DNA from 2 places in the Streptomyces sp. HUAS 31 genome. Region 1 is predicted to be linked to the other one. Evidence: riboswitches for the same ligand, from Rfam matches in the RefSeq annotation. Region 1 holds a riboswitch; the other holds the start of a gene.
What was found. A riboswitch is a leader RNA that binds a small molecule or an ion and turns the genes downstream of it on or off. The one in region 1 is predicted to bind cyclic di-AMP.

Region 1 (15,120 bases):
CTTCGGCTGCTGGGCGAGCGCCCGCGCGATGAGCACGCGCTGCTTCTCGCCCCCGGACAGGGCGAGGAACCCGCGCCCGGCAAGGTGCCCGACGCCGGTGCGCTCCATCGCGGCGGCGCAGATCTCCCTGTCGGAGGCGGCGGTACGGCCCGGGTGCGGCAGCCGCCCCATGGCCACGACCTCGGCGACGGTGAAGTCGAACTCGGCCGACGACTCCTGCGGCAGCGCGGCCAGCACCCGGGCCGTGTCCCTGGGCGGCATGGCGTGCACGTCGTCGCCGTCGAGCCGCACCACGCCCGCGGCCGGCCGCAGCGCCCGGTACACACAGCGCAGCAGCGTCGATTTGCCGCTGCCGTTCGGGCCGACGAGACCGACGAACGCCCCGCTGTCCACGGCGAGTCGGATGTCGTCGACCAGCCGGGACCCGGCCGCCTCGACCGTGACGCCCTCGATGTCGAGCCGCATGGTCACCGGCCTCCGAACGCGTAGCCGCCGCGCCGCATCAGCAGCACGAACGCGGGCACCCCGACGACGGCCGTGATCACGCCGACGGGCAGTTCGGCGGGCGCGAGCAGGAGCCGGGACAGCAGGTCCGCCCACACCAGCAGCACCGCCCCGGCGAGCGGCGCCACGGCCAGCACCCGCCGGTGATCGGCGCCCACCAGCATCCGGACGACGTGCGGCACCATCAGCCCCACGAACCCGATGGCCCCGCTGACCGCGACCACCGTCCCGGTCACGGCGGCGGTGACGAGGAACAACTCCCGGCGCAGCCGGGCGGGTTGGACGCCGAGCGCGGCGGACGTCTCGTCCCCCATGGCGAGCGCGTTGAGCGACTCGGCCCGCAGCCGCAGCCACGCCCACCCGGCCGCCACGGTCACCGCAGCGAGCGGCACCTGGGCCCAGGTCGCGCCGCCCAGGCTCCCGAGCAGCCACATGATCGCCGACCGGGCCGCCTCACCCCGGGCCGCGCCGAACACCATGACGGTGGTGACGGCCTCGAAGCCGTACGCCAGCGCCGTCCCGGTCAGGATCAGCCGCAGCGGGGTGAGCCCGTGCGGAGACCGGGCCATGGCGTACACCAGCGCGGTCGCCGCGAGCGCCGACGCGAAGGCGGACAGGGACAGCGCCCAGACCCCCAGACCCGCGAACACACCCAGCAGGATCACGGCGTTGGCGCCCACCGCGGCGCCGGAGGAGATGCCCAGCACGAACGGATCGGCGAGCGCGTTGCGCACCATCGCCTGCACCGCGACACCGACGGCCGCGAGCCCGGCCCCGACGACCGCGCCGAGCACGACACGCGGCAGCCGGATCTCCCAGACGATGGTGTACGCGGCGGCATCCCGGGCGTCCAGGGTCCCGCCCGTCAGCCCGGCCCCGAGCAGCCGGAAGACGTCCGTCCATCCGATCCCGGCGGCCCCCAGCCCCACGCCGCACACCAGCGACACGAGCAGCAGCAGCGTCAGCCCGAGGACGAGCGGCAGGACGGGAGGACGGGCCGTACCGGATCCCGAACGGGATATCCGTGGCGGACTTCGGTGCACGGGCGGGCGGTCCTTCGCCTGGGGCCGCCTGTGAACATCGAGCAGGAGCCGGCCCGGACGACCGTGCCGGTCGCGCGGGGTCCCCTCTCGCAGTCCGCGGCGAGCAGTCAACGGGTCGCACCAACCACGGGCGATCGGGCTCGCACGACGACCACGGGGGTCCACGCGCACACCGTTGCGGGTCAGCGCCGGATTCTCACCGGACTTCCCCCGCGGAAGGCCCCGGGAGCGTAACAGACAGGGGTGCGGGGCCGGTGGGGCAGGGGCGGGCGCCGGGCGTTGTCAGTGCGCCGTGTTATCCAGGTGGGGATCCGGGAGGTGACCAGATGCTGATCGACACGAACGCACCGCTGGCCCAGGCCGTCACGGAGGCGATCCGGACCGGGAACGCGGCGGCGCTTTCGGACCTGCTGACCGCGCACCCGGGGCTGGCCACGGCCCGGGTGGGCAACATGCGCACGACACGGACCCTGCTGCACATCGCCACCGACTGGCCCGGTCACCTGCCCGACGGGCCCCGGACCGTCGGCGCGCTGGTCGCCGCCGGTGCGGACGTGAACGCCCGATTCACCGGCGCGCACCGCGAGACCCCGCTGCACTGGGCCGCCAGCTGCGACGACGTGCCCGTCCTGGACGCCCTGCTCGACCTCGGCGCGGACATCGAGGCCGACGGCGGCGTCATCGGCGACGGCACACCGCTCGCCGACGCGGTCGCCTTCGGACAGTGGAACTGCGCGCGGCGTCTGCTGGAGCGCGGCGCCCGCACCACCATGTGGCAGGCAGCCGCCCTCGGCGAAGCCGACCGCGTCGCCGCCCGTTTCGCCTCCGACACCGACCGTCCCGGCGCCGAGGACGTCACCGCCGCGCTGTGGTGCGCCTGCCACGGCGGGCAGCAGGGCATCGCCGACTACCTGCTGCGACGGGGCGGTGACGTCAACTGGATCGGTTACGACCGGCTGACCGCACTGGACGCCGCCCACCGCGAGGGTCACCACACGCTCGTGACCTGGCTGCGCGATCAGGGGGCGAAGTCCGCCGAGGAGTCGGTCTGACGCCGGGCCCGGGCCGCGCCTCCGACGTGCGGGCACCCACCGAGGGGTGAAGACTGGGACACGGCGGGGCGGTTCCGTCCTGCCGCGTATCGACACATCGGTACATCAGAACATCGATACATCGACACGAGGTGCGAACGGATCCGCGCACCACGCCCCCGCAGCCCGCCCGGACGTCAGGCGCCGTCATCCGTCCGCGGCTCAGCGTCCTGACACAGGGGAGCCCGGCCATGGGCGGCATCAACGGAACAGCACTGGAAGGTCTGCGCGAGGGGCTGCGGGGACCCGTGATCACGGCGCAGGACCCGGGCTACGACGAGGCACGCGCGCTCTACAACGCCATGATCGACCGGCGTCCCGCGGCCATCGCGCAGTGCGTGGACGTCGCGGACGTACGGACCGTGATCGCCGCCGCCAGGGACACCGGCGTCGAACTCGCGGTGCGCGGCGGCGGCCACAGCGGACCCGGTCTGTGCATGGTCGACGACGCGCTCGTCCTCGACCTTTCCACCATGCGCGGGGTGCGCGTGGACCCGGCCACCGGCACCGCCCAGGTCGCCGGCGGCGCCCAGCTGGGCGACCTCGACCACGCGAGTCACACCTTCGGTCTGGCCGTGCCGACCGGCATCATCTCGATGACGGGCGTCGGCGGCCTCACACTCGGCGGCGGCCACGGCCACCTGACCCGCAGGTACGGCCTCACCATCGACAGCCTGTTGTCAGCCGACGTGGTCCTCGCCGACGGAACCTTCGTCACCGCGACCGAGGACGAGCACCCCGACCTGCTCTGGGCGCTGCGCGGCGGCGGCGGGAACTTCGGCGTCGTCACCTCGTTCACCTTCCGGCTGCACCCGGTCGACACCGTCGGCGTCGCGGCCACCGTGTGGCCGGTCGACGGCACCCCCGAAGTGCTGCGCTGGTACCGGGAGTTCCTGCCCGCCGCGCCACAGGACCTCAACGGCTTCTTCACCCTGTTCACCATCCCGCCGGGACCGCCGTTCCCCGAGTCGATCCACGGGCAGAAGATGTGCGGCGTCATCTGGTGCTACACCGGCGACCTGACGGACGACAGCATGGAACGGGCGCTCGCCCCGGTGACCGAACCGGCGCCGCCCGCCTTCCACTTCGCCACGCCCATGCCCTACCCCGCCCTCCAGGGCATGTTCGACGAGCTGATCCCGAAGGGCTACCAGTGGTACTGGCGCGGCGACTTCTTCGACGGGGTCACCGACGCCTCGATCGACGTCCACCACAAGTACGGCGAGAATCTTCCCAGCGACCTGTCCCTGATGCACCTGTATCCCGTGGACGGCGCCGCCCATCAGCTCGGCGCGGACGACACGGCCTGGGCCTACCGGGACGCCGTCTGGTCCGCGGTGATCGCCGGCGTCGACCCGGATCCCGCCAACGCCGAGGCGATCAAGCAGTGGAGCGTCGACTACTGGACCGATCTGCACCCCTACTCGATGGGCGGTTCCTACATCAACTTCATCGGCGAGGGCGAGAGCACGGACCGCGTCCGCGCGACCTACCGCGGCCACTACGACAGGCTGGCGGCGATCAAGCACACCTACGACCCGGACAACTTCTTCCACGCCAACCAGAACATCCCGCCGGCCACCGGCTGACGTCCGCCGCCCCTTCGTTCACCCGGCGTCGCCGCCTGGGGTAGGGTCCCCACGGGTGTTCGGCTACTCACTGGTAGTGCGCCGGTGCGGGGAGTGTCGGAGGGCGGCAGGGCGATGGAATCGCAGTTGGGCGAGGGTGCGTCCGTGGGCGTCGAGGGCACGCGCCTGGAGGAGTTGGCCCCCGAACCCCTGCTGACCCGCGACTACGAGACACGCCCCTCGCTCGTGTACGAGCGGCTCAGGCAGCAGCACGGCCCCGTCGCACCGGTCGACCTGCTGGGCGTGCCCGCGTGGCTGGTCCTCGGCTACCGCGAGGCCCTGAAGGTCCTCCAGGACGACGGGGGCTGGCCCAAGGGCCTGGAGAACTGGCGGGCCCGCACCGACGGCGAAGTGCCCTCCGACTGGCCGCTCGGACCGTCCCTCGAGGTCAACCACGTACTGATCCAGGGCGGCCCCGGATACGGCTCGCTGCGCACGGCGTGGGACGCGGCGCTCAAGCCGTTCCAGGACCCCGGCCGCCCGCAGGCCAAGCGGCTCAAGGCCGCCGTCACCGCCTACGCCGACGAGTTGATCACCCTCGTCGGACAGGGCGGTGGCACCGGCGTCGCGGACCTGTCCGCGCAGTTCTCCCGGCCACTGCCCCTGATGGTGGCCAGCCATCTGCTGGGCTTCCCCGGGTCGCAGGGCGACGACGCCCTGATGGACATGTGGCGGGTACTGGACGCGGGACCGGACGCCGAGCCCGCCCTGGAACGGCTGCTGGCCACCCTCGCCGAACTGGCCGCCGTGAAGCTGGAGAAGCCCGGCGACGACTTCCCCTCCCACCTGCTCGCCGCACACCCCGGGCTCTCGCTCGACGAGCTGGCCCGCGAGCTGTTCATGCTGCTCGGCATGGTCTCCGACCACGTCGGCATCCTCATGTCCAACACCGTCGTCGAGGTCATCTCGGGTGACGGCGGCGGCGTCCGGGCGAGCCTGTCGGCCGGGATGATCCGGGAGACCATGAACCGGGTCGTCATGCGCAAGCCACCGCTGGTGAACTTCGTCCCGCGCTTCGCCGCCGAGGACACCCCGCTCGGCAACTACACGATCCGCGCGGGCGATCCGGTGTGGGTGTCCGCCGCCGCCGCGCACGCCGACCCGCTGTTCGCCGACCATGTCGCGTCCGGCAGCACGATCAGCACCCGGGCGCACCTGTCCTGGGGCGCGGGCCCCCGTCAGTGCCCGGCCCGGGAGCTCGCCTCGACGGTCGCCGCCGTCGGCGTGGGCCGGCTCTTCGAGCGGTTCTCCGATCTGGAGCTCGCGCTCCCGGCCGATCAACTGCCGTGGCGTTCCTCGCCGTTCATGCGCGGCCTGCGCTCGCTGCCCGTACGGTACGAACTCGTCCCGGGGGCCGCGCCCGGACGGACCCCGGCCCTTCCGCCGGCGCCGGAGCCGGCGGCTGCCGAGCCGGTGCTGCCGGACCGGTCCGCCCGGCAGCGCTCGTCGCTGTGGCGCTATCTCACGGGACTGATCCGCGCAGGCCGCTGACCACGCCCGCGAGCACGGGCCGAGTTGATCGACTGGAGGCCCGTCCGGCACCGGCGTACGGTCGAATGGTGGCGGGATCCGACCACCGAACCCCCGTCCACGGCGCGATGCGATGAGCAACCCGGAGCCGACCCCCGAAGCGCGGCCCACCCCGCAGGAGACGGAGCGGAGTGATGGCCGCGGCAGCGGTATGGCGCTGCTGGTCATCGCCTCCTGTCAGCTGATGGTGGTGCTCGACATCACCATCGTGAACATCGCCCTGCCGGACATCCAGCGCTCCCTCGACTTCTCGACGACCAGCCTGTCCTGGGTGGTGAACGCCTACACGCTCACCTTCGGCGGACTGCTGCTGCTCGGCGGCAGGATGGGCGACATCCTCGGCAGACGACGGGTGTTCGTCTTCGGCGTCCTGCTGTTCGTCCTCGCCTCGCTGCTCGGCGGACTGTCCCAGAACTCCTGGCAACTCCTCGCCGCCCGCGCCCTCCAGGGAGTCGGCGGCGCCATCGCGTCCCCGACCTCCCTCGCCCTGATCAGCACGACGTTCCGCGAGGGACCGGAACGCAACCGGGCGTTCGGGGTGTTCGCCGCGGTCTCCGCGGGCGGCGGCGCGATCGGGCTGCTGATGGGCGGCATCCTGGTCGAGTGGCTGAACTGGCGCTGGGTGCTGTTCGTCAACGTGCCCATCGGGCTGCTCATCGTGCTCGCCACCCCGCGCTACATCCGCGAGTCCGAGCGTCACCCCGGGCACTTCGACATAGCGGGCGCGATGACCTCCACCATCGGCATGGTGCTGCTGGTGTACGGGTTCATCCGGGCCGCGCAGGACGGCTGGCGGGACCCGCTCACCCTGGGCTCGTTCGGGGCCGCCGTCGTCTTCCTGATCCTGTTCGTGCTGGTCGAGCAGCGCTCCAGACAGCCGATCACACCCCTGCACATGTTCGCCGACCGCAACCGTGCGGGCACGTACGGCATCATGCTGAGCCTGGCCGCCGCGATCTTCGGCATGTTCTTCTTCCTCACGCTCTTCGTGCAGGACGTGCTGAACTTCAGCCCGCTCCAGGCCGGTCTCGCCTTCCTCCCGGTGAGCGCGGTGATCGCGGTGGGCGCGGGGCTCGCCTCCCAACTCCTGCCGAAGTACGGGCCCAAGCCGTTCATGGTGACCGGCGCGATCCTGGCCGCCGCGGGGCTGGGCTGGCTGACCCTGACCGACGTCGACTCCACCTACCTCGGCAGCATCCTCGGCCCGATGCTCGTCTTCAGCCTGGGCATGGGCATGGAGTTCGTCTCCCTGACCCTGATGGCGCTGTCCAACGTGACGGTCGCGGAGACCGGCGCCGCCTCCGGGCTGCTCAACGCCACCCAGCAGGTGGGCGGTTCCCTCGGGCTGTCCATCCTGGTCACGACGTTCGGTACGGCCAGCAACAACGAGGCCGACAAACAGATCCCGGCCTTCCTCTCCCAGGCGACCCCGGTGGAACGACTGCGCTTCGAACGCACCGGGCAGCTCCCGGCGCAGTACGCCGACGAGATCCTCACTTCGGGCGTCTCCGCCGCCTTCATCGCGGCCGCGATCTTCACGGCGGTCGCAGCGGTGATCGCCCTGTTCGTCATCCAGGTCCGTCCCTCCGACCTGGAGCGCCTCCGGGGTGGCGGGGTGCCGCCGTCCTGAGGTTCGGACTGGACGTCTTTCGTTGGCACACCCGTCACCCGGCGCTCTTAATGTGCGCGCCATGAGAAGAATCTCGATCATGGTCAGTGCCGCGGTGCTGACCGCCGCCCTCGCGGTCCCCGCGGCGGCCCACCCGGGCGGAGCCGACTTCGGCCGGGCCACTCTGACCGGCTTCGCCTCGCTGCCGGCCGAGACGTTCGTGCCGGGCAGCGAGCCGTCCGGCGCCGCCATCGGCGCGGGCCCTTTCAACGGGATCGCGGCGCCTTTCGCGCACCAGCCGGTGCAGGGCTTCAGCGGTGTCGTGAACCGGCGTGACGGCACCTTCGACGTGCTGTCGGACAACGGCTACGGCAACAAGGGCAACAGCGCCGACTTCCTGCTGCGCGTCCACCGCATCGAGCCCGACCTGCGCGGCGGCACGGTCAAGGTGCTCGGCGGCTTCGACCTGAGCGACCCGGACCGCCATGTGCCGTTCCCGCTGACGCGGGCCGACCGGGTGCTCACCGGCGCCGACTTCGACGTCGAGTCGATCCAGCGGATGCCCGACGGCACGTACTGGATCGGCGACGAGTTCGGCCCCTGGCTGCTGCACTTCTCCGCCAAGGGCCGTCTGCTCCAGGCCCCGATCGCCCTCGATGGCGTGCGGGCGCCGGAGAACCCGTATCTGAACGGCGCCCAGCCGAACATAGCGAGCAGCAAGGGCTTCGAGGGCCTCGTCCGCTCCGTGGACGGCCGTCACCTCTACCCGCTCCTGGAGGGCACGGTCACCGGTGACACCCCCGGTGAACTGCGGTTCAGCGAGTTCGATCTGCGCCGGGGCAAGTACACCGGCAAGCGGTACGTCTACCGCCTGGAGTCGACCGCGAACGCCATCGGCGACGCCATCGCCGTCGACCGGCACCGGTTCCTGGTCATCGAGCGCGACGGCGGGCAGGGCGACACGGCCAAGTTCAAGCGCATCTACCTGGCCGACACCCGCGACCGCGACGGCGACGGCCTGATGGACAAGACCCTGGTCGCAGACCTGCTGGACATCGCGAACCCCAAGGGGCTCGGCGGCTTCGGGGAGACCTTCCGCTTCCCGTTCCAGACGATCGAGGACGTGAACCTCGTCGACGACCGCACGCTCGCGGTCCTCAACGACAACAACTTCCCGTTCTCCTCGGGCCGTACGGCCGGCAAGGCCGACGACAACGAGCTCATCACCATCCGGCTCTCGGCCCCGCTGCACGCGGACAAGCGCGCCTTCCGCTGAAAGCCGTGACACGGCCGGACCGTTCCAGGGGGCGAGCGGTCCGGCCGTCGCATGTGCCCGATGGTGCTCAACTGCCGTCCATACGCCCGGAGTCGCGGCGGCGCAATGTGATGACCTTCACCCCGGTGTGGCCGAAAGTGATGAATTCATTACGCAAGCAGTGCGTAAGGGACGGTAATTCAGACAACGCCACCAGTGGAGGTTTAAAGTGCAACCGTTCACCCTCAAGTACGCGTTTCCCGGCGGGATCGCTCAGGCGGTGACGCCGTACCACTTCGACCCGGCCCGGCAACTGAACATGCTGCCCGACGGCCGCCCCGCCGTCAGTGACCCGGACCTCCTGCTCGCGGTCGGCACGACGACGTCCACCGCCGGGTCCGCGACCCACTTCGACGACTGACGAACCGGCCGCGCATGACGGTTCTGATCCTGACGTCCGAGGAGGACGTGACCGCCGACATGGTGGTGGCGAGACTGTACGCGACGGGGACGCCCGTGCTGCGACTGGACCCCGCCGACCTGCCGGGCAAGGCGGTGCTGGCCGCCGACTACGCCCACGGCGACTTCGACGGTCATCTGTCGGTCAACGGGCATGTGCTCAGCATGGGCGGCCTGCGCTCCATCTGGGTGCGCAGGCCCGGCGAGCCGGCCGCACACGCCGCCAACCCCTCGCCGTGGCTGACCGCCGAGACCCGGCAGGCGCTGTACGGGATGCTCCACTCCGCCGCCGCACGGTGGATGAACCACCCCCGCAACGCCGACCAGGCCCGGCTCAAGCCCTGGCAGCTGAGGGTCGCCCACGTGAGCGGCTTCGCGGTGCCGCCGACCGTCTTCACCACGGCACCCCGCCTGGCACGGGAGTTCGTCGAGGAACACCGGGAGGTGGTGGTGAAGTCCGCTTCGGGTCCGCCGCCCGGCGACCCCGTGCTGACCCTGCCCACCACCCTGATCGGCCCCGACGCGGACTTCACCGCCGTCGCGGCCGGGCCCGCGCTGCTCCAGCGGTATGTGCACAAGCGCGCCGACATCCGGCTGACCTGCGTCGGCAACCGGCTGTTCGCCGCGCGCAAGACGGCCGAACCCGGCCAGGTCGACGGCCGCTACGGCGAGACCGGGCACGCCTGGGAGCCGGTTCCGGTCCCCGACCGCATCGGCAAGTCGGTGCACGAGTACGTCACCCTCGCCGGACTGGCGTACGCCGCCTTCGACTTCGCTGAGGACGGGGACGGCATCTGGTGGTTCCTGGAGTGCAACCAGGGCGGCCAGTTCGGCTTCGTGGAGCTGGAGACCGGGCAGCCGATCGCGGAGGAGGTCGCCCTGTGGCTGTCCCAGCGCAGGTCGGACCGCCGCGCCGGCGAAGGCCGTTGAGTCCCTGGACTACGTTGAGGAGCACCGGTCCGACGTGCGCCCGGCAGCCCGCCGCGGGCCATGGGCGCACCGGGACCGACGCACCGGCGGACCACGGGAGGAACGCGATGACCACGCGGCGGACGATCGCGCCGGAAGAACTCGGCACGCTGGACCTGGCCGATCCGCGGCTGCACGCCGAGACCGACCTGTCGGCGGTGTGGCGCCACCTGCGACGGCGCCGGCCGGTCCACCTGAACCCCGCCACCGACACCGCCCGCGCCTTCTGGGTGGTGACCCGGCACGCCGACGTCACCGCCGTCTACCGCGACAGCGCCCGCTTCACCTCCGAGGGCGGCAACGTCCTGGAGACCCTGCTCGCCGGCGGCGACACCGCGGCCGGGCGCATGCTCCCCGTCACCGACGGGGAGAAGCACGCCGGACTGCGCCGTGTGCTGATGTCGGCGTTCTCGCCGAGGGCGCTTGAGCCGATCGTCGCGAGTGTGCGGCGCACGGTGAAGCGGCTGCTGGAGGAGGCGCTGGACACGGGCGGCTGCGACTTCGCCGCCGACGTGGCGGCCCGCATACCCCTCGCCGCGATCTGCGACCTGCTGGGCGTGCCCGACCACGACCGGACCCATGTGCTGAGCCTGACCTCCGCCGCACTGGGCTCGCACGACGCAGACAGCACACCGGCGGACGCCTGGATCGCCAGGAACGAGATCCTGCTCTACTTCGCCGAACTCGCCCGCGACCGGCGCGAGGGCGGACACTCGGACGTCATCGCCCTGCTCGCCGGCAGCGAGGTGAACGGACTGCCGCTCGACGACGACGAGATCATGCTGAACTGCTACAGCCTGATCCTCGGCGGCGACGAGACGGCGCGGCTGTCCATGGTCGGCGCCGCCCTCGCCCTGCTGGAGCACCCCGGCCAGTGGCAGGCCCTCAAACGCGGCGACGCTCCCATCGGCACCGCCGTCGAGGAGATCCTGCGCTGGACGACGCCGGCACTGCACGCCGGGCGCACCGCGACCACCGACACCGAGATCGGCGGCCACCCGGTGCGGGCCGGCGACATCGTCACCGTCTGGAACGCCTCCGCCAACCACGACGAGCTGGCCTTCGACGTCCCGGGCGAGCTGCGGCTGGACCGCACCCCCAACAAGCACGTCACCTTCGCCTACGGCCCCCACTTCTGCCTCGGCGCCCATCTCGCCCGCGCGGAGCTCGGTGCCGTACTGGCCGGGCTGCGCGACCTCGTCGCGGAGATGGAGCAGACGGGTCCCGCGAGGCCCGTCCACTCCAACTTCCTCAGCGGCTTCGGCGCCCTGCCGCTCACGCTCAAGGCCGCCTGAACATCCGCTTCCAGTAGCGGACGGCCGTCGTACACCTCCGAGATGGCCGCCCTCGACACAGCCGTGCACGAGGTCGACGTGCTGCGCCGGCTGCTGGAGCTCGCGCGGGAAATACCCAAGGGCGGATCCCACGGGGGACACAGCACCACCCCGCCTCGACGAGACGGGGTGGTGGCGGTGTGGTGGCCGGGGCGGCCTACGGCTCAGGCGGGCCGTATCGCACTGTGGATCGCGGCCTCTCCGGCGTACTGGATCGACTCCTCGCGTATGAGTACTCCGGGTCCCGGGGCGTGGATCATCATGCCGTTCCCGGAGTAGATCCCGACGTGCCCGGCGTGGAAGAGGACCAGGTCACCGAGTTCGAGCCGGGTCAGGTCGACACCCTGTCCCGCCGTCGCCTGCTCCGGGGCCGTGCGCGGGAGCGTGATGCCGGCGGCCCTCCAGGCGGCCTGGGTGAGACCCGGACCGTCGAACGCCTCGGGGCCGGTCGTGCCCCAGACGCAGGGCTTGCCCACCTGGGCGCGGGCGAACTCCAGGGCCCGGGTGGCGCGGGTGTCGTGCGATGCCGTCGATGTGAGGGCGGTGGTGGCGGTGGCCGCCGTGACGTCCGCCGGAGCGGGCGACGGCGCGACCGTGAGGGTGCCGAGATACGGGTCCGTGATGGTGTCCGGGGCAGCGGTCTGCGGCGTGGCCGTGGTGACGGTTCCGAGGTACGGGTCCGTGACGGTGGCCGGTGTCGCGGCTGTGGTCAGGGTGCCGAGGTAGGGGTCCGTGACGGTGGTCGTGAGGGAGTCGGTCGCCGGGGCGGCCGGCGGCCGGGCCGAAGCGCCTGGCGGGACGGTGGTGAGGTCGGCGGCCGACTGCGCTTGCAGGGCCTGCCACCGGTCCTCCGCGGAGGGCTGGGCCTGCGTGGTGCCCCAGGTGCCGGAGGCGGGCAGCGCTGCGATCGCCGCAGGGGCGGCGCTCTGTACCGTGGCGTACCTGGACAGCAGCTCGCGGGCCCGGTCGAGCTTGCGCCGGTTCTGCTCCTTGGTCGTCCGCAGCGAGTCCCGCGTCTGCGGATCGGCAGCGGCGTCGACGGCCGGGACGGCTGCGGAAGCCGTGCCGGTCCCCGCCGGCAGGGCGAGGACGGCCGGCATGACCTGGGTGGCCCGGAGGTCCGCCGAGGTCGAGGGCGCGGCCGGGAGAGCGGCGACGGGACCGGCGGTCAGCTCGGCGAGCGGAGCCGCCCCGGTGCCGCGACCGGACGTCAACTCCCTTGCCGGCGCGGCCGGCAGCGCGAGCGGCGCGCGCCCCGTCGACTCACGTGCCGGGGAGAGGTCCTGCATCGCACGCGCGGGCCTGCGCTCGACGGGACGGTCCGGCGTCCGGTCGCGGGGCAGGGCGGCCGGCACGGTCGGACCGAGCTTTGCGCGCGCCGCATCGAACCACTGCCGGCTGACGTTGTCCAGCGCGGGGTCGCTGTGATTGCCCTCGCTCGCCCGGATCCCGGCGCTCCCCGGCCCGGGGCCCCGCTTGCGCGGCCCGGTCGACGAGGCGCGGGTGGCGTTGAAGGTTCCCGAGTCGGTCTCGGCCCGGTCGTACAGGGAGGTGATCCGGCGGCTGACTTCCTCACGGCTGGGTGCCTCGTCCGAGGACGAGGGAGCGGCGCCCGCCGTCTGGCCGAGCAGCGCCACCGAGGTGAGGGCCGCCGACGCGAGTGCGGAGTTGCGCATGCCGGGCAGGCTGAGAGCCCCCGGCCGCGCGGTGCCTTCCGGCGCCATGGGCGACGTACTCCTTCCGTAAACCGCCTACCGAGTTAGCTGACGGGTTCGGGCGGTTCGCTCCGGAAGGTGTGCCCTACGGCCTGTGCCCCGAAGGGCAGTCGGCCGATTCACCCCAAGTTCGGTTGGGTCCCCGGCTCCGGTGAACCTCTTTGAGCGCACCGGACTCGGCGGAGGCCGCGCGTCCCGGCGGGGTTCGCCGGAGGTCGTCGTGCGGCCTGATCCGTAACCTAGCCAACTTGTGCGCCTCCCGTGAAGGTTGAGGCGTTAAATGTCCGATACGTATTTGTGACCTACGACGCTTGTGAGGAGCGGCGGCCCAGTTCACTTCGCGGTGCGTCGGTGCCGCCACGCTTCGTAGTGATCCAGCACCGTCTGCTCGATCGGGCGGTAGCCGATGCCCAGTTCGTTCACGCTGCGGCTGTTGTCGACGCGGAACCGGATGCCGAGGTGTTTTCGGATGTAATCCTGCGTCAGGCCGAAGGCGGGGCCGAGGATCCGTACCGGCCAGTGCGGGAGCGCGGTGCGCGGTAGCCGGAGGTCGCGGGGGTGGCGGGTCCGCAGGATGCGGGACATCTCGTGGAACGACGTCATGGTCTCGGCGGCGACGATGTAGCGGCCCTCGGCGTCCGGGTTCTCGGCGGCCGCGATGTGCGCGTCGGCCACATCACGCACGTCCGCCGTGGTGAAGCTGAAGTCCGGGGCGCCGTAGAAGAAGTAGCCCTTGAACAGCTCCTGGAGCAGGAACAGGCTGCCCGACTCGGAAGCCGGTGTCAGGGAAGGGCCCAGGATCAGGCCGGGGTTGACCGACACCAGGCGCCAGCGGGCCTGGGCCGACTCCGCGTCCCGGGCGGCGCGCTCCGCGACCGTCTTGGCGTAGTGGTACGGGTTGTTCTCCACCGTGCTGGTGGTGTTGAAGTACCGCTCCGAGAGCACCCCGTCGTCCATCTTCAGGACGTCCGCGTAGTCCCCGAAGATCGTGCCCACGGTGGAGGTGAGCACGAGCCGCTCGACCGTGGGCGTCCGCTCGACGGCCGCCAGCACATTGCGGGTGCCGAGCAGGGCCGGGTCCACCATCTCCCGTCGGCCGTCCTTGATCTTCTCCGGCATGCGGAACGGCGACGCCACATGGAACACCGTCCGGCAGCCGGTCATCGCCTCGTCGAAGGCGCCCTCGGTCAACAGGTCCGCCTCGAACAGGGACAGCCGGCCGGGGTGCGCGTCCTGCATCTCCCGCAGCGGCCGCACCTTGGCCGTCGCGGCCGTGCTGCGCACGGTGGCGTGGACGCTGTGACCGCGCTCCAGGAGCCGGTGCACCAGATGACTGCCGACGAACCCGCTGCCGCCGGTCACCAACACGGCTGCCGAACCGTCCGAGCCCACGCCCTCACCCCTCACGTCCCGCGGTCGGGGGTCACCTTATGGCGCCCCGTCACCGGCGCGGCGGACACGGTGCGTATCCGGGTGGGCGCGGTAAGGGGCGGCCCCTGGAGGCGAGGTTGACGGGCCGGATCGCGTCACCCCCGGAAAACCGGCCAAGGAGGGATGTGTGCGACTCGGGGAGGTCGCACGTACGTGCGACCAGCCGAACGGCGGGAGCGAGGGGCCTCCGGCGTGCGCCGGACCCCGGTCGGCGTCCCGTCGCGGGACCCGCTGTGCAGGATCTGTGAACCACCTGGCCGGGGCGCGCAGGCATGGTGTGCGGATGCCGGGAGGCCGCCTTCACCAAACCCCCTCGTGCGGTGGCCGGAAGGTGCCTTGTTCCGTCAACTTCCCACGCATCAAGGTGGATTGAGCACTTGAGCATCAGGAGTCACAAGCGCATTGCTTGGCCCGGACGGCCGACAAGTCCGGGGTCTGACGGGGGAACTGATGCGGTGTGCGCAGCCGTCGCCGTCGACCCGCGGGGGCCGATCGCGCACCCGTCCGGCACGACTCCCTCTGCCATCTCTTGGTGCCTTCGTCCCGGTGCCC
Region 2 (15,120 bases), 4.3 Mb from region 1:
CGGTATGACACACGGAGGCGGCGCCTCCCCCGACCCGTAGGGGTCGACGGGGAGAACGCCGCCGGGTGCGCGCCGCGCCGGACGGTCGTTCAGGCCGCCGCGGCCGCCGATCAGCCGTTGATGAACACGTAGTCCGCCTTGTACGGCACACCGACGATCGTGCCGGGCGTGCAGGAGCCGGCCGGTGCCACGCCGCCGACGGTGTTCAGCCGCAGGATCTCGGCGGTGTCGGCCAGCAGGCCGTGGTGCCTGCCGGACTGAGTGGCCTTCAGGTCGAGCTCGGGGATGTTCTTCTCGCCGTTCGGGGTCCGGGAGATGACGGCCCCCGTCACCGCGCTGCCGTCCCGTGCGATCCACTGCGGCGTACCGGAGTTGGGTGCCACGAAGGAGTGCGCGATACGGCCGCCGAGCACGGCGCCGACGTCCCGCTGGGCGAACGCGTACCCGCCGCCCTCGGCCGGCTTGCACTCGTAGATCTGCTTGCCCTTGACGACGGACGCCTGGAAGTTGTCGAGCGCGTCGCGGAAGTCGAACCCGGCGACGGTGACCTTGTGGAGCTGCCCCCGTACCGCGCCGCCCGGGAACTCGGCCGTGTGGAGGTTGGCGTAGAAGGAACTCGGGTCGTTCTTGAGGGCGTTGAGCAGGGCGGGGTCCTTCACCTCGACGGTGCCGGTGACGCTGTGCCCCTTGCTCTTGCCGAGCAGGCCGCCGAAGTCGACCTTGATGCCGCCGTTGGTGCCCCTGGCACCCTGGTGGATGTGGAGGGCGGTCGGCCGGCCGGTGCCGCGCCAGGTGACGGCGACGGACACCTTGTCGCCCTTGACCTTCACGAACTCCAGAGCGGCGCCGTCCTTGTCCCCGACGGCGGGCCCGCCCTCGACGGGCACCTCGTTGGCCCCGCGGAGGGAGGCCGCGAGGACCGTGCCCCCGCTGCCGCCGATGCCCCCGGCGGTCCCGCTCTGGTTCACGATCCCCTGCGTGTCGCTTCCGGCGTGGCCCGCGTGGTCGGCGCGGTCACCTCCGGCGGCGAAGGCGGGAATCACCGCGGCGGCGACACCACCGGCGGCGGCCACCGCGACGGCGGTGACGATCAGGCTGTTACGGCGCTTCGAGAACGTCGTCTTCATGCCCATGATTCTGTTTTCTCCCCGTAATGCAGCTGACGCCCCCTGCGTCAGCTTCTGGGCATTCATACGGAGCGGATCTTAGTTTGGACTCAGTCCAGACATGTGACGTGCGTCACGCACTGAGTCGGGGTGGCCGATCCTCAGCCCGCCCGGTGCACCACCGCGTCGCACAGCTCCATCAGCGCGGCCTTCGCGTCCATGTCCGGCAGCGGCGCCAGCGCGGCCCGCGCCTCCTCCGCGTACCTGACGGTGTCCCGTCGCGCCTGCTCCAGCGCCGGGTGCTCGCGGAGCCCGGCAAGCGCCTCCGCCAGCCGCGCGTCGTCGCTCAGGTCGGACTCCAGCAGCTCACACAGGGCGATGTCCTCGGCCAGCCCCAGCCGCGCGGCGCGCTCCTGGAGCCGCAGCACCGGCATGGTCGCAATGCCCTCGCGCAGATCCGTGCCCGGCGTCTTGCCGGACTCGTGCGAGTCGCTCGCGATGTCCAGCACGTCGTCCGCCAGCTGGAAGGCGACGCCCAGCCGCTCCCCGTACTGGGTCAGCACGTCGACAACCGTCTCGTCGGCGCCCGACATCATCGCCCCGAACCGGCACGAGACCGCCACCAGCGACCCGGTCTTCCCGCTGAGCACGTCCAGATAGTGCTCCACGGGGTCACGCCCGTCCTGCGGCCCCGCCGTCTCCAGGATCTGCCCGGTGACCAGCCGCTCGAACGCCTCGGCCTGCACCCGGACCGCCTCGGGCCCGAGGTCGGCGAGGATGTGCGAGGCCCGCGCGAAGAGGAAGTCGCCGGTCAGTACGGCGACGGAGTTCCCCCAGCGGGCGTTCGCGCTGTCGACCCCGCGCCGCACGGCCGCCTCGTCCATCACGTCGTCGTGGTACAGCGTCGCCAGATGGGTGAGCTCGACGACGACGGCCGAGGGGACGACCCCCGGCGCGTACGGGTCCCCGAACTGGGCCGCGAGCATCACGAGCAGCGGCCGGAACCGCTTCCCACCCGCCCGCACCAGATGCTGGGCGGCCTCGGTGATGAAGGGGACCTCACTCTTGGTGGCTTCGAGCAATCCCTCCTCGACAGCCGCCAATCCGGCCTGGACATCGGCTTCCAGAGCCTGGTCCCGCACGCTCAGCCCGAACGGCCCGACGACGGTCACGAGGGGTCTCCTGTCTGCTGGTGTCCACTGGCTGTTACACGGTTTGTCGATAGGTCGCTGCCATCACTCAAGTCAGCGTATCCGGTCAGGTTTCGATCACCGCTGCCGCCCACCCGTCCACCACGGGCGGTATCGGATCACGGCCGGTATGTTTTTGATCACCTGATAAGGCCGGATATCGATCGACTTATACGGAAGTAGCGACCCGTGTCCCGAACCGGCCCCGCCGCCGCCTCGGCCGTCCCGGCCGCCCTCACCCACCTGACCTCCCTCGTCGACGGCCGGCTCACCGATCACACCCCCGTCGGCCCGACGGGGGACTGCCATGACAACGACTCGCACCGCACGCGAGGTTCCACCCTCAGGGTCGACATGCGCACCCGGAAGCGTTGGCCATGGCGCGACAGAACTCCCCTTGTGCGCAAGCACGTTGGACGGAACAAAGATCATCGCGAGGCGGTCCCCACGCAGGGCGAAGGAGTGCTTTTCCGTCTGACACGGGAAAAACGGACTCCACGGACAGCCGGATAAAGGCGAGTTGGAGCCATTGCCCGATTTGCCGCTCTTGCGCCTGCCAGTGAGTTGGGTCACTCACGCCCGTCGACACGCCCCTCCTGCGACGCCTCTTCCCGCCTTGCACCGAAAGCAAGTTGAGGGTTAACAACCGCAAAGGATCAAGTGCCCCATTCACCTCAGACCAAGGTCAAACTGCACTACAGGTGACGACGACACTTGTTCCGGGCATGTGCTCTCGCATACGTTCCCGCTCGTCGGGCGGACGCCTAATCCTGCCGCCGCCCGAGTCATCCACCCACGCAACTCACAAACGCACGGCAGGAGCGGGGGACCCAGGTAAGCCGCCGGATCGGACGCCTTCATGGCGCGCCGGCCCGGCTAGGGGTGAAGTCGCGCTGCCGCACGGTGGCCCGGCCGGGCATCTCCCGCCCGAACCCGACAGCTCACCTCGCAGGCGTCGGAGAGGAACAGCGCCATGCCCCGAGGCAAGCACCGCCGCCCCCGCACCACCCCGCTCACCCGCCGTGCCGTCATCGCCGGAACCGGCACCGCCGCTCTCGCCCTCCCCCTCCTGGGCGCGACCACCGCAACCGCCGCCGAGCCCGCCACGGCGAAGGTCGGCTCCGTCGCGTACACCACCAAGAAGGGCGACACGCTCTACGGCATCGCCGACCGCTACGACGCCCAGGGCGGCTGGAAGCAGCTCTACAAGGACAACCGCAAGGCCATCGGCGACAACCCCCGGCTGATCCACCCCGGCACCGACCTGAAGGTCCGGGCGACCAAGAAGGTCAGCACGCCGAGCAGGACGGCCTCCAAGGCCGCCGCGCCCGCCAAGAAGTCCTCCGTCGCCCAGGCCACCCAGTCCTCCGTGAAGACGTTCCCGGACAACCTCGACGGCTGGATCCGCAACGCCCTGGACATCATGGGACAGAACGGAATCCCCGGTTCGTACGAGGGCATTCACCGCAACATCATGCGTGAGTCGTCCGGCAACCCGCTGGCCATCAACAACTGGGACTCCAACGCCGTGGCCGGCACCCCGTCCAAGGGCCTCCTCCAGGTCATCGACCCGACCTTCGCGGCCTACCACGTGCCGGGGACCGTGTACGACCCCTACGACCCGGTCGCGAACATCGTGGCCGCGTGCAACTACGCGGCCGACCGCTACGGCTCGATCGACAACGTGAACGGGCCCTACTAGGAGCAGCGGCCCCACTAGGAGCGGCTGGCCACCCATCGGCGCATATCGCCCCTTACCGGGCGATATGCGCCAGGGTGTCCGCGAACAGTCTCTCCAGGACGACGGCGATGCCGTCGTCCTCGTTCGAGGCCGTGATCTCGTCGGCGACCGCCTTGAGTTCGGGGTGCGCATTGGCCATCGCGACCCCACGGGCGGCCCAGTCGAACATGGGGATGTCGTTGGGCATGTCCCCGAAGGCGATCGTCTCGCGCGGACCGAGGCCCAGATGCTCGGCGGCGAGCGCGAGTCCGGTCGCCTTGGTGATGCCGCATGGCTGGAGTTCGACGGTGCCGGGCCCCGACATGGTGACCGTCGCCAGCGAACCGACCACCGCACGCGCCGTCGCCGCCAACTCGTCGTCCGACAGAGTCGGGTGGCGCAGCAGCACCTTGCTGATCGGCTCGCACCACAGGTCCTCGCGGCGCCTGACGCGTACGGCGGGCAGCGTGGGGTGCGGCATCAGATACCCCGGCTCGATGAGCGTGAGCCCGTCGACGCCGTCCTGGTCGACGGCCGCGTACACCTGCCCCACCTCGGCCTCGATCTTGCCGAGCGCGGTCTCCGCCAGCTCCCGGTCCAGCGTCACGGACCACAGCAGACGATCCGCGCCGGCGTCGTACAGCTGCGCGCCCTGCCCGCACACCGCGAGCCCCGTACTGCCCAGGATGTCGAGCAGCGGCCGCACTCTGGGCGCCGGCCGCCCCGTGACGACGAGGTGTTGAGCACCGGCCGCCACCACCCGCCCGAGCGCGTCGAGGGTCCGGTCGGACAGCGTGTCGTCACCGCGGAGCAGCGTCCCGTCCAGGTCAGTGGCGATGAGTGAATATGCGATGGGTGGGGCCATGATCAGAGAATACGGACAGGAAGCCCCATCGACTCGACCTGAACCGGACGGCTGCTGGGTTCACATGTGTTGACACCTGTTCCGGTTCCATTTGTGCTATTGCGCGCACAACTGCCTTCCTGCCTCTGTGATTTCACTCCGACGTGGCCGCGCCGTAGGCCCGGGGCGCCGCCGGGGGCGACGAGCCGCCGTGCCACCGGTCCCCGCGACGCGGGTTTTCGCACTGCCCAAGGCAGGCGGCTCACACGTAACGTGTGGCCCGACCGACCACATGGCATACGGAGCGTATGAGAGTGAGGCAGCACCCCATGCCCCCCTTCGATCTCCCCGAGGGCGACCCCTTCGGCACGCACAACCTTCCGTACGGTGTCTTCTCCCTCCCCGGCTCGGACTCCGCACGACGGGTCGGCGTCCGGCTCGGCGATCACGTCCTCGACGCGGGCAGGGCCGCCCAGGCCCTCGGCTCGCCCTACGCCCCGCTGCTCGCCCAGGACTCCCTGAACCCGCTGCTCGCCGCCGGCCGCACCACCTGGTCGGACGTACGGCGCGCACTGACGGCATGGGTGACCGTGCCCGCGCACCAGGAGGTCGTCCGCGACCTCTTCCACCCTCTGTCCTCGGTGACCCTGCACCTCCCCTTCGAGGTCGCCGACTACGTCGACTTCTACGCCTCCGAGAACCACGCCCGGAACGTCGGCCAGATCTTCCGCCCCGACGCCGAGGACTCCCTCACCCCCAACTGGAAGCACCTGCCGATCGGTTACCACGGCCGCTCCGGCACCGTGGTCGTGTCCGGCACGGATGTCGTACGCCCGTCGGGCCAGCGCAAGGCCCCCACCGATCCGGCGCCGGTCTTCGGCCCGTCGATCCGGCTCGACATCGAGGCCGAGGTCGGCTTCGTGGTCGGCAAGCCGTCGCGGATGGGCGAGCCGGTGGCGCTGGGCGACTACCGGGAGCACGTCTTCGGCCTGTGCCTGCTCAACGACTGGTCGGCACGCGACATCCAGGCCTGGGAATACGTCCCCCTCGGCCCCTTCCTCGGCAAGTCCTTCACCACGTCGGTGTCGGCGTGGATCACCCCGCTGGACGCCCTGGACGACGCGCGGGTGGCACCGCCACGGCGCACCCACCCCCTGCTGCCGTACCTGGACGACTCCGGCTCCGAGACCGAACCCGGCGGCTACGACCTGCGTATCTCGGTGGCCGTCAACGGCCACGTGATCTCCGAGCCGCCCTTCTCCAGCATGTACTGGACCGCCGCCCAGCAGCTCGCCCATATGACGGTGAACGGCGCCTCGCTGCGCACCGGCGACCTGTACGGCTCCGGCACGGTCAGCGGCCCGACTGAAGGCGAGCGCGGCTCACTGCTGGAGCTGACCTGGAACGGCCGCGACCCGCTCGAACTTCCCGACGGCAAGCGGACGTTCCTGGAGGACGGCGACGTGGTGACACTGTCCGCCTGGGCACCGGGGCCCGGCGGGGTCCGGGTGGGACTGGGCGAGGTCACGGGGCGCATCGCGGCGGGGTGACGGCGAGGCGGGGAGGGCGGCCCGGACCGGGAGCGAGGCCGGCACCGGAAGGGCAGCCCGGACCGGGAGCGGGGCCGGCACCGGGACGGCGGCCGGTGTCGGGGCCGAAGCCGACGTCGGGGTCCACTCGCCTGTCGAGGTCGGGGCCAACTCGCTGATTCCGCAAGGCGTTTCGCGTCCGCGGCGACGGCACCGGCGCCCCGGCCGGACGGTCGTCCGGGCCGCGCATTCGGCGCGTCCTTCCCCCTGACTCCGTCGACCGTCACCGGCATACTGACTGGCGGTGGGATGCGAGCCGTGTCCGGCGTTCGCGGCCCACCGCCACGCACGGCCGCCCGCTCATCTTCCTGTCCAGGATCCGGAGACCAAGGCATGACCGTCTGCATGCTCCTGTTGAGCATCGTCGCCCTGACGGCCGCCGTACCCGTCCCCCGAGCACTGACCCGGGCCAACTGGCCCGAACGGGAACCCGTGGTCGCGCTCTGGGTGTGGCAGTGCCTGGTCGCCACGGTCCTGCTGTGCTGTCTGACGGCGCTGTCCCTGGGCACGGCCGCCGTCTTCGGCACCGTGCGCGCCCAGCTCTTCGCTCCGGCTCCGCCGTCGGTGACGGAGGCGTACGACCTCTCGGCCGCGCCCGCCTGGGCCGCCGCCCTGACCCTGCTGCTGGCCTGCGGTGCCGCCTGGACGACCGCGATGCTGGCCCGCGAGACCGTCGAGGCCCGCCGCAGGCGTGGCGTGGCCAGGGCCCACCTGCGCGAACGCGCCCCCGACCTGCCCGCGGGCCTGGGCTCGGCGCGCGGTCCGCTGCTGGTGCTGGAGGACGAGTACCCGGACGCCTGGTGGATGCCGGGCAGCCCGGCCCAGCTCATCGTCACCACCGGTGCCCTGCACCGCCTGACCGACCACCAGCTCGACGCCGTCCTCACCCACGAACGGGGCCATGCCCGCGCCCGCCACGACTGGCTGCTGCACCTCTCCACCGCGCTCGCCACCGGATTCCCCCGCATCCCGTTGTTCGCCCACTTCTGCGACCAGACCCACCGCCTGGTCGAACTGGCCGCCGACGACACGGCGTCCCGCCGCTGCGGTCACCTGACGACGGCCCTGGCCCTGATCGAGCTCAACCAGCACCGGGGCGTCCTGTCCTGCGCGTCCACCCACCGCCTCCTGGGCGAACGCGTCGACCGCCTCCTCCAGCCCCCGCCCCGTCTGGGCCGCCGCGACCGCGCGCTCACGACGACGCTGGCGGCGCTGATCCCCCTGCTCCCACTGTTGATCACGTTCGCACCCGGGCTGACGGCACTGACGTGACCGGGGTGCCGGACCATCGAGTCCCCGACCCTCCCTAGGCCCAGTCCTCCGGCTCCGGCTCCATCTCCATCTCGGGCCAGTCGTCCATCCCGTGCCCCGCCGCAGGAGCCGCGCTGGACGCCGCCCCTGAACCGGCCCCAGCCCCGGCCCCGGGCTCACCCCGCTCCGAGACCAGCACCTCGAGCACGCCCTCGCCGTACGTGGCCAGCTTCTTCTCGCCGACCCCGCTGATGCTCCCCAGCTCCCGCACGGAGGCGGGCCACACGGTCACGATCTCCCGCAGTGTGGCGTCATGGAAGATGACGTACGCCGGGACCCCCTGCTCCCGGGCCTGCTCGGCACGCCAGGCACGCAGCGCCTCGAAGGCCGGCACCAGCTCCTGAGGCAGTTCGGCCGCCGCGGCCTTCGCCTTCTTCTCCCCGCGCGCGCCGGAACCCGACCCCGACCGCGAGGTCGCCGGCTTCTTCGGTTCCTTCCGCAGCGGCACCTCCCGCTCGCGCCGCAGCACCGACCCGCTGGCCTCGGTCAGCACGAGCGTCCCGTACTCCCCCTCGACGGCGAGCAGCCCCTGCGCCAGCAACTGCCGTACGACGCCGCGCCATTCGCCCTCGCCGAGGTCCTCGCCGATGCCGAACACGGACAGCTGGTCGTGATCGAACTGGATCACCTTGGCGGTGCGCCGTCCCAGCAGGATGTCGACGATCTGCACCGCCCCGAACTTCTGGCCGCGCTCGCGCTGCAGCCGCACCACCGTCGACAGCACCTTCTGCGCCGCGACCGTGCCGTCCCAGGTCTCCGGCGGGGTGACACAGGTGTCGCAGTTGCCGCAGCCCACCGGCTCGGCGTCCTGGCCGAAGTAGGCGAGCAGCTGGCCGCGCCTGCACTGGGCCGTCTCGCACAGCGCCAGCATCGCGTCGAGGTGGGAGGCGGCCCGGCGCCGGAAGGCCTCGTCGCCCTCACCCGAGTTGATCAGCTTGCGCTGCTGGATGACGTCGTTGAGGCCGTAGGCCATCCAGGCCGTGGAGGGGAGGCCGTCACGGCCGGCGCGGCCGGTCTCCTGGTAGTAGCCCTCGACCGACTTGGGCAGGTCGAGGTGGGCGACGAAGCGGACGTCCGGCTTGTCGATGCCCATTCCGAAGGCGATGGTCGCGACCACGACCAGGCCGTCCTCCCGTAGGAACCGGGACTGGTGCGCCGCGCGCGTGCCGCCGTCGAGGCCCGCGTGGTACGGCACCGCCTCGATGCCGTTGCGGGCCAGGAATTCGGCCGTGGCCTCCACCGACTTGCGGGACAGGCAGTACACGATGCCCGCGTCGCCCGCGTGCTCGTCCTTGAGGAAGCTCAGCAGCTGCTTCTTCGGGTCGGCCTTCGGCACGATCCGGTACTGGATGTTCGGCCGGTCGAAGCTCGCCACGAAGTGCCGGGCGGTCGGCATGTTCAGGCGCTGGGTGATCTCCTGGTGGGTGGCCCGGGTGGCCGTCGCCGTGAGCGCGACCCTCGGGACGTCCGGCCAGCGCTCGCCGAGCAGCGACAGGGACAGATAGTCGGGCCGGAAGTCGTGGCCCCACTGGGAGACGCAGTGCGCCTCGTCGATGGCGAACACCGAGATCTTGCCGCGGGAGAGCAGCTCCAGCGTCGCGTCGAGGCGCAGCCGCTCCGGTGCGAGGTAGAGCAGGTCGAGCTCGCCCGCCAGGAACTCCGCCTCGACCACCCGGCGCTCGTCGAAGTCCAGCGTGGAGTTGATGAACCCGGCGCGCACGCCCAGCGCCCGCAGCGCGTCCACCTGGTCCTGCATGAGTGCGATGAGCGGGGAGACGACCACGCCCGTACCGGGTCTGACCAGGGACGGGATCTGGTAGCAGAGGGATTTTCCGCCACCGGTCGGCATGAGCACGACCGCGTCGCCGCCCGCCACCACATGTTCGATGACGGCTTCCTGCTCGCCGCGGAAGGCTTCGTATCCGAAGACCCGGTGCAGCGTGGCCAGCGCCTCACTGCCGCCGGTCTGCGCCGTCTCGGTCACCCCTGGCATCTCCCTGATCCCACCCGTCGCGCCCATCGCCATGTCCCCCGTACGTCGTCCCTCGACCACTGCCTCCACGATAGGGGCCAGGACCGACAGCGCCGGAGTTATCCACAGGCTCGCACCCACCTCGACACGAATGCGGCCCAGCACCCCTCGCAAGGGATGCCGGGCCGCCGCCGTGATGCACGAGGCCGTCGCGTCAGCGCACGAACACGCTCGCCTGGTTCGCCAGGTCCAGGAAGTACTGCGGCGCCACACCCAGGACCAGCGTGACCGCGACACCGACGCCGATCGCCGTCATCGTCAGCGGCGACGGAACGGCGACCGTCGGGCCCTCGGGCCGCGGCTCGCTGAAGAACATCAGGACGATCACGCGGATGTAGAAGAACGCCGCGATCGCGGACGAGATCACACCGACCACGACCAGCGGAGCCGCCCCGCCTTCCGCCGCCGCCTTGAACACGGCGAACTTCCCGGCGAACCCGGAGGTCAGCGGGATACCGGCGAAGGCCAGCAGGAACACCGCGAACACGGCCGCGACCAGCGGTGAACGTCGGCCCAGACCGGCCCAGTTGGACAGGTGCGTGGCCTCACCGCCGGCGTCGCGCACCAGCGTGACCACCGCGAACGCGCCGATCGTCACGAACGAGTACGCGGCCAGGTAGAAGAGGACGGACGACACCCCGTCCGGCGTGGTCGCGATGACACCCGCGAGGATGAACCCCGCGTGCGCGATCGACGAGTACGCCAGCAGTCGCTTGATGTCGGTCTGCGTGATCGCGATGATCGCGCCGCCCAGCATCGTGACGATCGCCACGGCCCACATGACCGGCCGCCAGTCCCAGCGCAGGCCGGGCAGGACGACGTACAGGAGCCTCAGCAGCGCGCCGAACGCCGCCACCTTGGTGGCCGCCGCCATGAACCCGGTCACCGGCGTGGGCGCACCCTGGTAGACGTCGGGCGTCCACATGTGGAACGGGACCGCGCCCACCTTGAACAGCAGGCCCATCACGATCATCGCGGAGCCGATGAGCAGCAGTGCGTCGTTGCCCATGGTGTCCGCGAGCGCCGGGTTGACGTCCGGCACAGTGCCGTCGACGACCTGCGCGATCGTCGCGTACGACACGGAGCCCGCGTACCCGTACAGCATGGCGATGCCGAACAGCGTGAACGCGGAGGCGAAGGCTCCCAGCAGGAAGTACTTGACCGCGGCCTCCTGCGACATCAGCCGCTTGCGCCGGGCCAGCGCGCACATCAGGTACAGCGGGAGCGAGAGCACTTCCAGGGCGATGAACAGCGTCAGCAGGTCGTTGGCCGCCGGGAAGACCAGCATGCCCGCGACGGCGAACATCAGCAGCGGGAACACCTCGGTGGTGGTGAACCCGGCCTTGACCGCGGCCTTCTCGCTGTCGCTGCCCGGCACGGACGCGGCCTGCGCGGCGAAGGAGTCGACCCGGTTGCCGTGCGCCTCCGGATCGAGCCGCCGTTCGGCGAAGGTGAACAGGCCGACCAGGCCCGCCAGCAGGATCGTGCCCTGGAGGAACAGGGCGGGTCCGTCGACGGCGATCGCGCCCATCGCGGCGATGCCCGACTTGGTCGTGGCGTATCCGCCGGCCGCCAGCGCCACGACCGCGGCAAAGGCTGCGACGAGCGCCACGACGGCGACGAACACCTGGGCGTAGTAACGCGTCTTGCGCGGTACGGCCGCCTCGATCAGCACGCCGACGACCGCCGCGCCGACAATGATCAGGACGGGCGACAGCTGCCCGTACTCGATCTTCGGCGTGTCGATCTTCGAGATCGGTTCGGCCGCGGTTGTCCACAGGCTGTGGACGGCAGATGTGCTCACTTGGCCGCCTCCACCTCGGGCTGAGGATCCTTCTTGTGTACGTCGGACATGGTCTGCTGGACCGCCGGGTTGACGATGTCCGTCAGGGGCTTCGGGTAGACGCCCAGGAAGAGCAGCAGGGCGACCAGCGGGGCGACGACCACGAGTTCACGGACCCTGAGGTCGGGCATCGCGGAGACCTCCGGCTTCACCGGGCCCGTCATCGTCCGCTGGTAGAGGACGAGGACGTAGAGCGCGGCGAGCACGATGCCGAAGGTGGCGATGATGCCGATCACCGGGTAGCGCGTGAACGTGCCGACCAGGACCAGGAACTCACTCACGAACGGTGCCAGGCCCGGCAGCGACAGTGTCGCCAGGCCGCCGATCAGGAACGTGCCGGCGAGCACCGGGGCGACCTTCTGCACACCGCCGTAGTCGGCGATGAGCCGCGAGCCGCGCCGGGAGATCAGGAAGCCGGCCACCAGCATCAGCGCGGCCGTCGAGATCCCGTGGTTGACCATGTAGAGCGTCGCGCCGGACTGGCCCTGGCTGGTCATCGCGAAGATGCCCATGATGATGAAGCCGAAGTGCGAGATCGACGCGTACGCGATCAGGCGCTTCATGTCCCGCTGGCCGACCGCGAGCAGCGCCCCGTAGACGATGCTGATCAGCGCCAGGACGAGGATCGCGGGCGTCGCCCACTTGCTGGCCTCGGGGAACAGTTGGAGGCAGAAGCGGAGCATCGCGAAGGTGCCGACCTTGTCGACGACCGCGGTGATGAGGACGGCTACCGGTGCGGTGGCCTCCCCCATCGCGTTCGGCAGCCAGGTGTGCAGCGGCCACAGCGGCGCCTTCACCGCGAAGGCGAAGAAGAAGCCGAGGAACAGCCAGCGTTCGGTGTTGGTCGCCATGTCGAGCGTGCCGTTGGCACGGGCCTCGGCGATCTGCTGGAGGCTGAAGTTCCCGGCGACCACGTACAGGCCGATCACCGCGGCCAGCATGATCAGACCGCCGACCAGGTTGTAGAGCAGGAACTTCACGGCCGCGTACGACCGTTGGGTGGAGGCCACCTTCTCGCCGTGCTCGTGGGCACGGTCCCCGAAGCCGCCGATGAGGAAGTACATCGGGATCAGCATGGCTTCGAAGAAGATGTAGAAGAGGAAGACGTCGGTGGCCTCGAAGGAGATGATCACCATCGCCTCGACGGCCAGGATCAGGGCGAAGAAGCCCTGGGTCGGCCGCCACCGCTTGCTGCCGGTCTCCAGCGGGTCGGCGTCGTGCCAGCCCGCGAGGATGATGAACGGGATCAGCAGCGCCGTCAGCGCGATCAGCGCGACCGCGATGCCGTCCACGCCGAGTTCGTAGCGGACCCCGAAGTCCGCGATCCAGGAGTGGGATTCGGTGAGCTGATAACGGTCGCCGCCCGGGTCGAAGCGGACCAGGACGGTGATCGCGAGGGCGAGTGTGCCGAGCGAGACGAGCAGCGCCAGCCATTTGGCGGCGGTGCGCTGCGCGGCCGGTACGGCGGCCGTGGCGATCGCCCCGATCGCCGGGAGCACCGCCGTGGCTGTCAGCAGAGGAAAGGACATCGGTATCAGACCGCCCTCATCAGCAGGGTCGCGGCGATGAGGATCGCCACACCTCCGAACATCGAGACCGCGTAGGACCGCACGAAGCCGTTCTGGAGCCTGCGCATCCGTCCGGACAGACCGCCGACCGAGGCCGCCGTGCCGTTGACGACGCCGTCGACCAGGGTGTGGTCGACGTACACCAGGGACCGCGTGAGGTGCTCGCCGCCGCGGACGAGGACGACGTGGTTGAAGTCGTCCTGGTACAGGTCGCGCCGGGCGGCCCTGGTGAGCACCGACCCGCGCGGGGCGACGGCCGGGACCGGGCGGCGGCCGTACTGGCCGTAGGCGATGGCGACGCCGATGACCATGCACGCGACGGTCGCGCCGGTGATGACTCCCGCGCCGATCGGCGCATGGCCGTGGTCGTGCCCGGTGATGGGCTCCAGCCAGTGGATGAAGCGGTCGCCGATGCTGAAGAACCCACCGGCGGCGACCGATCCGACGGCCAGCACGATCATCGGGATCGTCATGATCTTCGGCGACTCGTGCGGGTGCGGTTCGTTGCCGTTCTCGTCCGGCTGCCAGCGCTTCTCGCCGAAGAACGTCATCAGCATCACGCGCGTCATGTAGAACGCCGTGATCGCGGCGCCCAGCAGTGCGCAGCCGCCGAGGATCCAGCCCTCGGTGCCGCCCTTGGCGAACGCGGCCTCGATGATCTTGTCCTTGGAGAAGAAGCCGGACAGACCGGGGAAGCCGATGATCGCGAGGTAGCCGAGGCCGAACGTCACGAAGGTGACCGGCATGTACTTGCGCAGACCGCCGTACTTGCGCATGTCGACCTCGTCGTTCATGCCGTGCATGACGGAACCGGCACCGAGGAACAGCCCGGCCTTGAAGAAGCCGTGCGTCACCAGGTGCATGATCGCGAAGACGTAGCCGATGGGGCCGAGGCCGGCGGCGAGGACCATGTAGCCGATCTGCGACATGGTCGAGCCGGCCAGTGCCTTCTTGATGTCGTCCTTCGCGCAACCGACGATCGCTCCGAACAGGAGCGTGACGGCACCGACGATCGTGACGACCAGCTGCGCGTCGGGCGCGGCGTTGAAGATGGCGCCGGAGCGGACGATCAGGTAGACGCCCGCGGTCACCATCGTCGCGGCGTGGATGAGGGCGGAGACCGGGGTCGGGCCCTCCATCGCGTCCCCGAGCCAGGACTGGAGCGGCACCTGGGCGGACTTGCCGCAGGCGGCGAGCAGCAGCATCAGTCCGATCGCGGTGAGCTTGCCCTCGCTCGCGTCGGCGGCCAGGCCGGGCTCCCCCTCGCCGCCGAGCAGCGGCCCGAAGGCGAAGGTGCCGAACCAGAAGAACATCAGCATGATCGCGATCGACAGGCCCATGTCGCCGACGCGGTTGACCAGGAAGGCCTTCTTCGCGGCCGTGGCGGCGCTGGGCTTGTGCTGCCAGAAGCCGATCAGCAGGTACGACGCGAGACCGACGCCCTCCCAGCCGACGTACAGCAGCAGGTAGTTGTCGGCGAGGACGAGCAGCAGCATCGCCGCGAGGAACAGGTTCAGATAGCCGAAGAAGCGGCGGCGCCGCTCGTCGTGCTCCATGTACCCGATCGAGTACAGGTGGATCAGCGAGCCGACGCCGGTGATCAGCAGCACGAACGTCATCGACAGCTGGTCCAGACGGAAGGCGACGTCCGCCTGGAAGCCCTCGACCTGGATCCAGCTGAACAGGTGCTGGGTGAGGGTCCGTTGTTCGGGGTCCTTGCCCAGCAGGTCGGCGAAGAGGACCACGCCGAAGGCGAAGGAGGTGAACGACAGGAGCGTGCCGACCCACTGGCCGACGGCGTCCAGCCGCCGGCCGCCGCACAACAGGACGGCCGCTCCGAGCAGGGGCGCCGCGATCAGCAGCGCAATCAGGTTCTCCACGTTTTCTTCCGACCCCTCAGAGCTTCATCAGGCTGGC

Region 2: linked by a shared signal. The riboswitch ahead of PGH47_RS24985 (LysM peptidoglycan-binding domain-containing protein) and the one ahead of PGH47_RS05345 (C40 family peptidase) in region 1 are both predicted to bind cyclic di-AMP.

The regions. Positions count from the first base shown of each region.
Region 1 covers NZ_CP116353.1:1,254,824-1,269,943, reverse strand. The annotation lists gene PGH47_RS05395 (ABC transporter ATP-binding protein) at 1-465, opposite strand, end outside; gene PGH47_RS05390 (FecCD family ABC transporter permease) at 468-1,547, opposite strand; gene PGH47_RS05385 (ankyrin repeat domain-containing protein) at 1,874-2,599, shown strand; gene PGH47_RS05380 (FAD-binding oxidoreductase) at 2,830-4,227, shown strand; gene PGH47_RS05375 (cytochrome P450) at 4,342-5,757, shown strand; gene PGH47_RS05370 (MFS transporter) at 5,948-7,426, shown strand; gene PGH47_RS05365 (esterase-like activity of phytase family protein) at 7,488-8,681, shown strand; gene tgmA (putative ATP-grasp-modified RiPP) at 8,890-9,081, shown strand; gene PGH47_RS05355 (MvdC/MvdD family ATP grasp protein) at 9,096-10,049, shown strand; gene PGH47_RS05350 (cytochrome P450) at 10,157-11,383, shown strand; gene PGH47_RS05345 (C40 family peptidase) at 11,587-13,146, opposite strand; cyclic di-AMP (ydaO/yuaA leader) riboswitch at 13,155-13,329, opposite strand; gene PGH47_RS05340 (NAD-dependent epimerase/dehydratase family protein) at 13,471-14,529, opposite strand.
Region 2 covers NZ_CP116353.1:5,572,732-5,587,851, reverse strand. The annotation lists gene PGH47_RS24995 (CHRD domain-containing protein) at 111-1,127, opposite strand; gene PGH47_RS24990 (polyprenyl synthetase family protein) at 1,268-2,278, opposite strand; cyclic di-AMP (ydaO/yuaA leader) riboswitch at 3,096-3,264, shown strand; gene PGH47_RS24985 (LysM peptidoglycan-binding domain-containing protein) at 3,270-3,998, shown strand; gene PGH47_RS24980 (HAD family hydrolase) at 4,051-4,881, opposite strand; gene fahA (fumarylacetoacetase) at 5,190-6,410, shown strand; gene PGH47_RS24970 (M56 family metallopeptidase) at 6,783-7,721, shown strand; gene recQ (DNA helicase RecQ) at 7,756-9,780, opposite strand; gene nuoN (NADH-quinone oxidoreductase subunit NuoN) at 9,947-11,596, opposite strand; gene PGH47_RS24955 (NADH-quinone oxidoreductase subunit M) at 11,593-13,164, opposite strand; gene nuoL (NADH-quinone oxidoreductase subunit L) at 13,170-15,083, opposite strand; gene nuoK (NADH-quinone oxidoreductase subunit NuoK) at 15,100-15,120, opposite strand, start outside.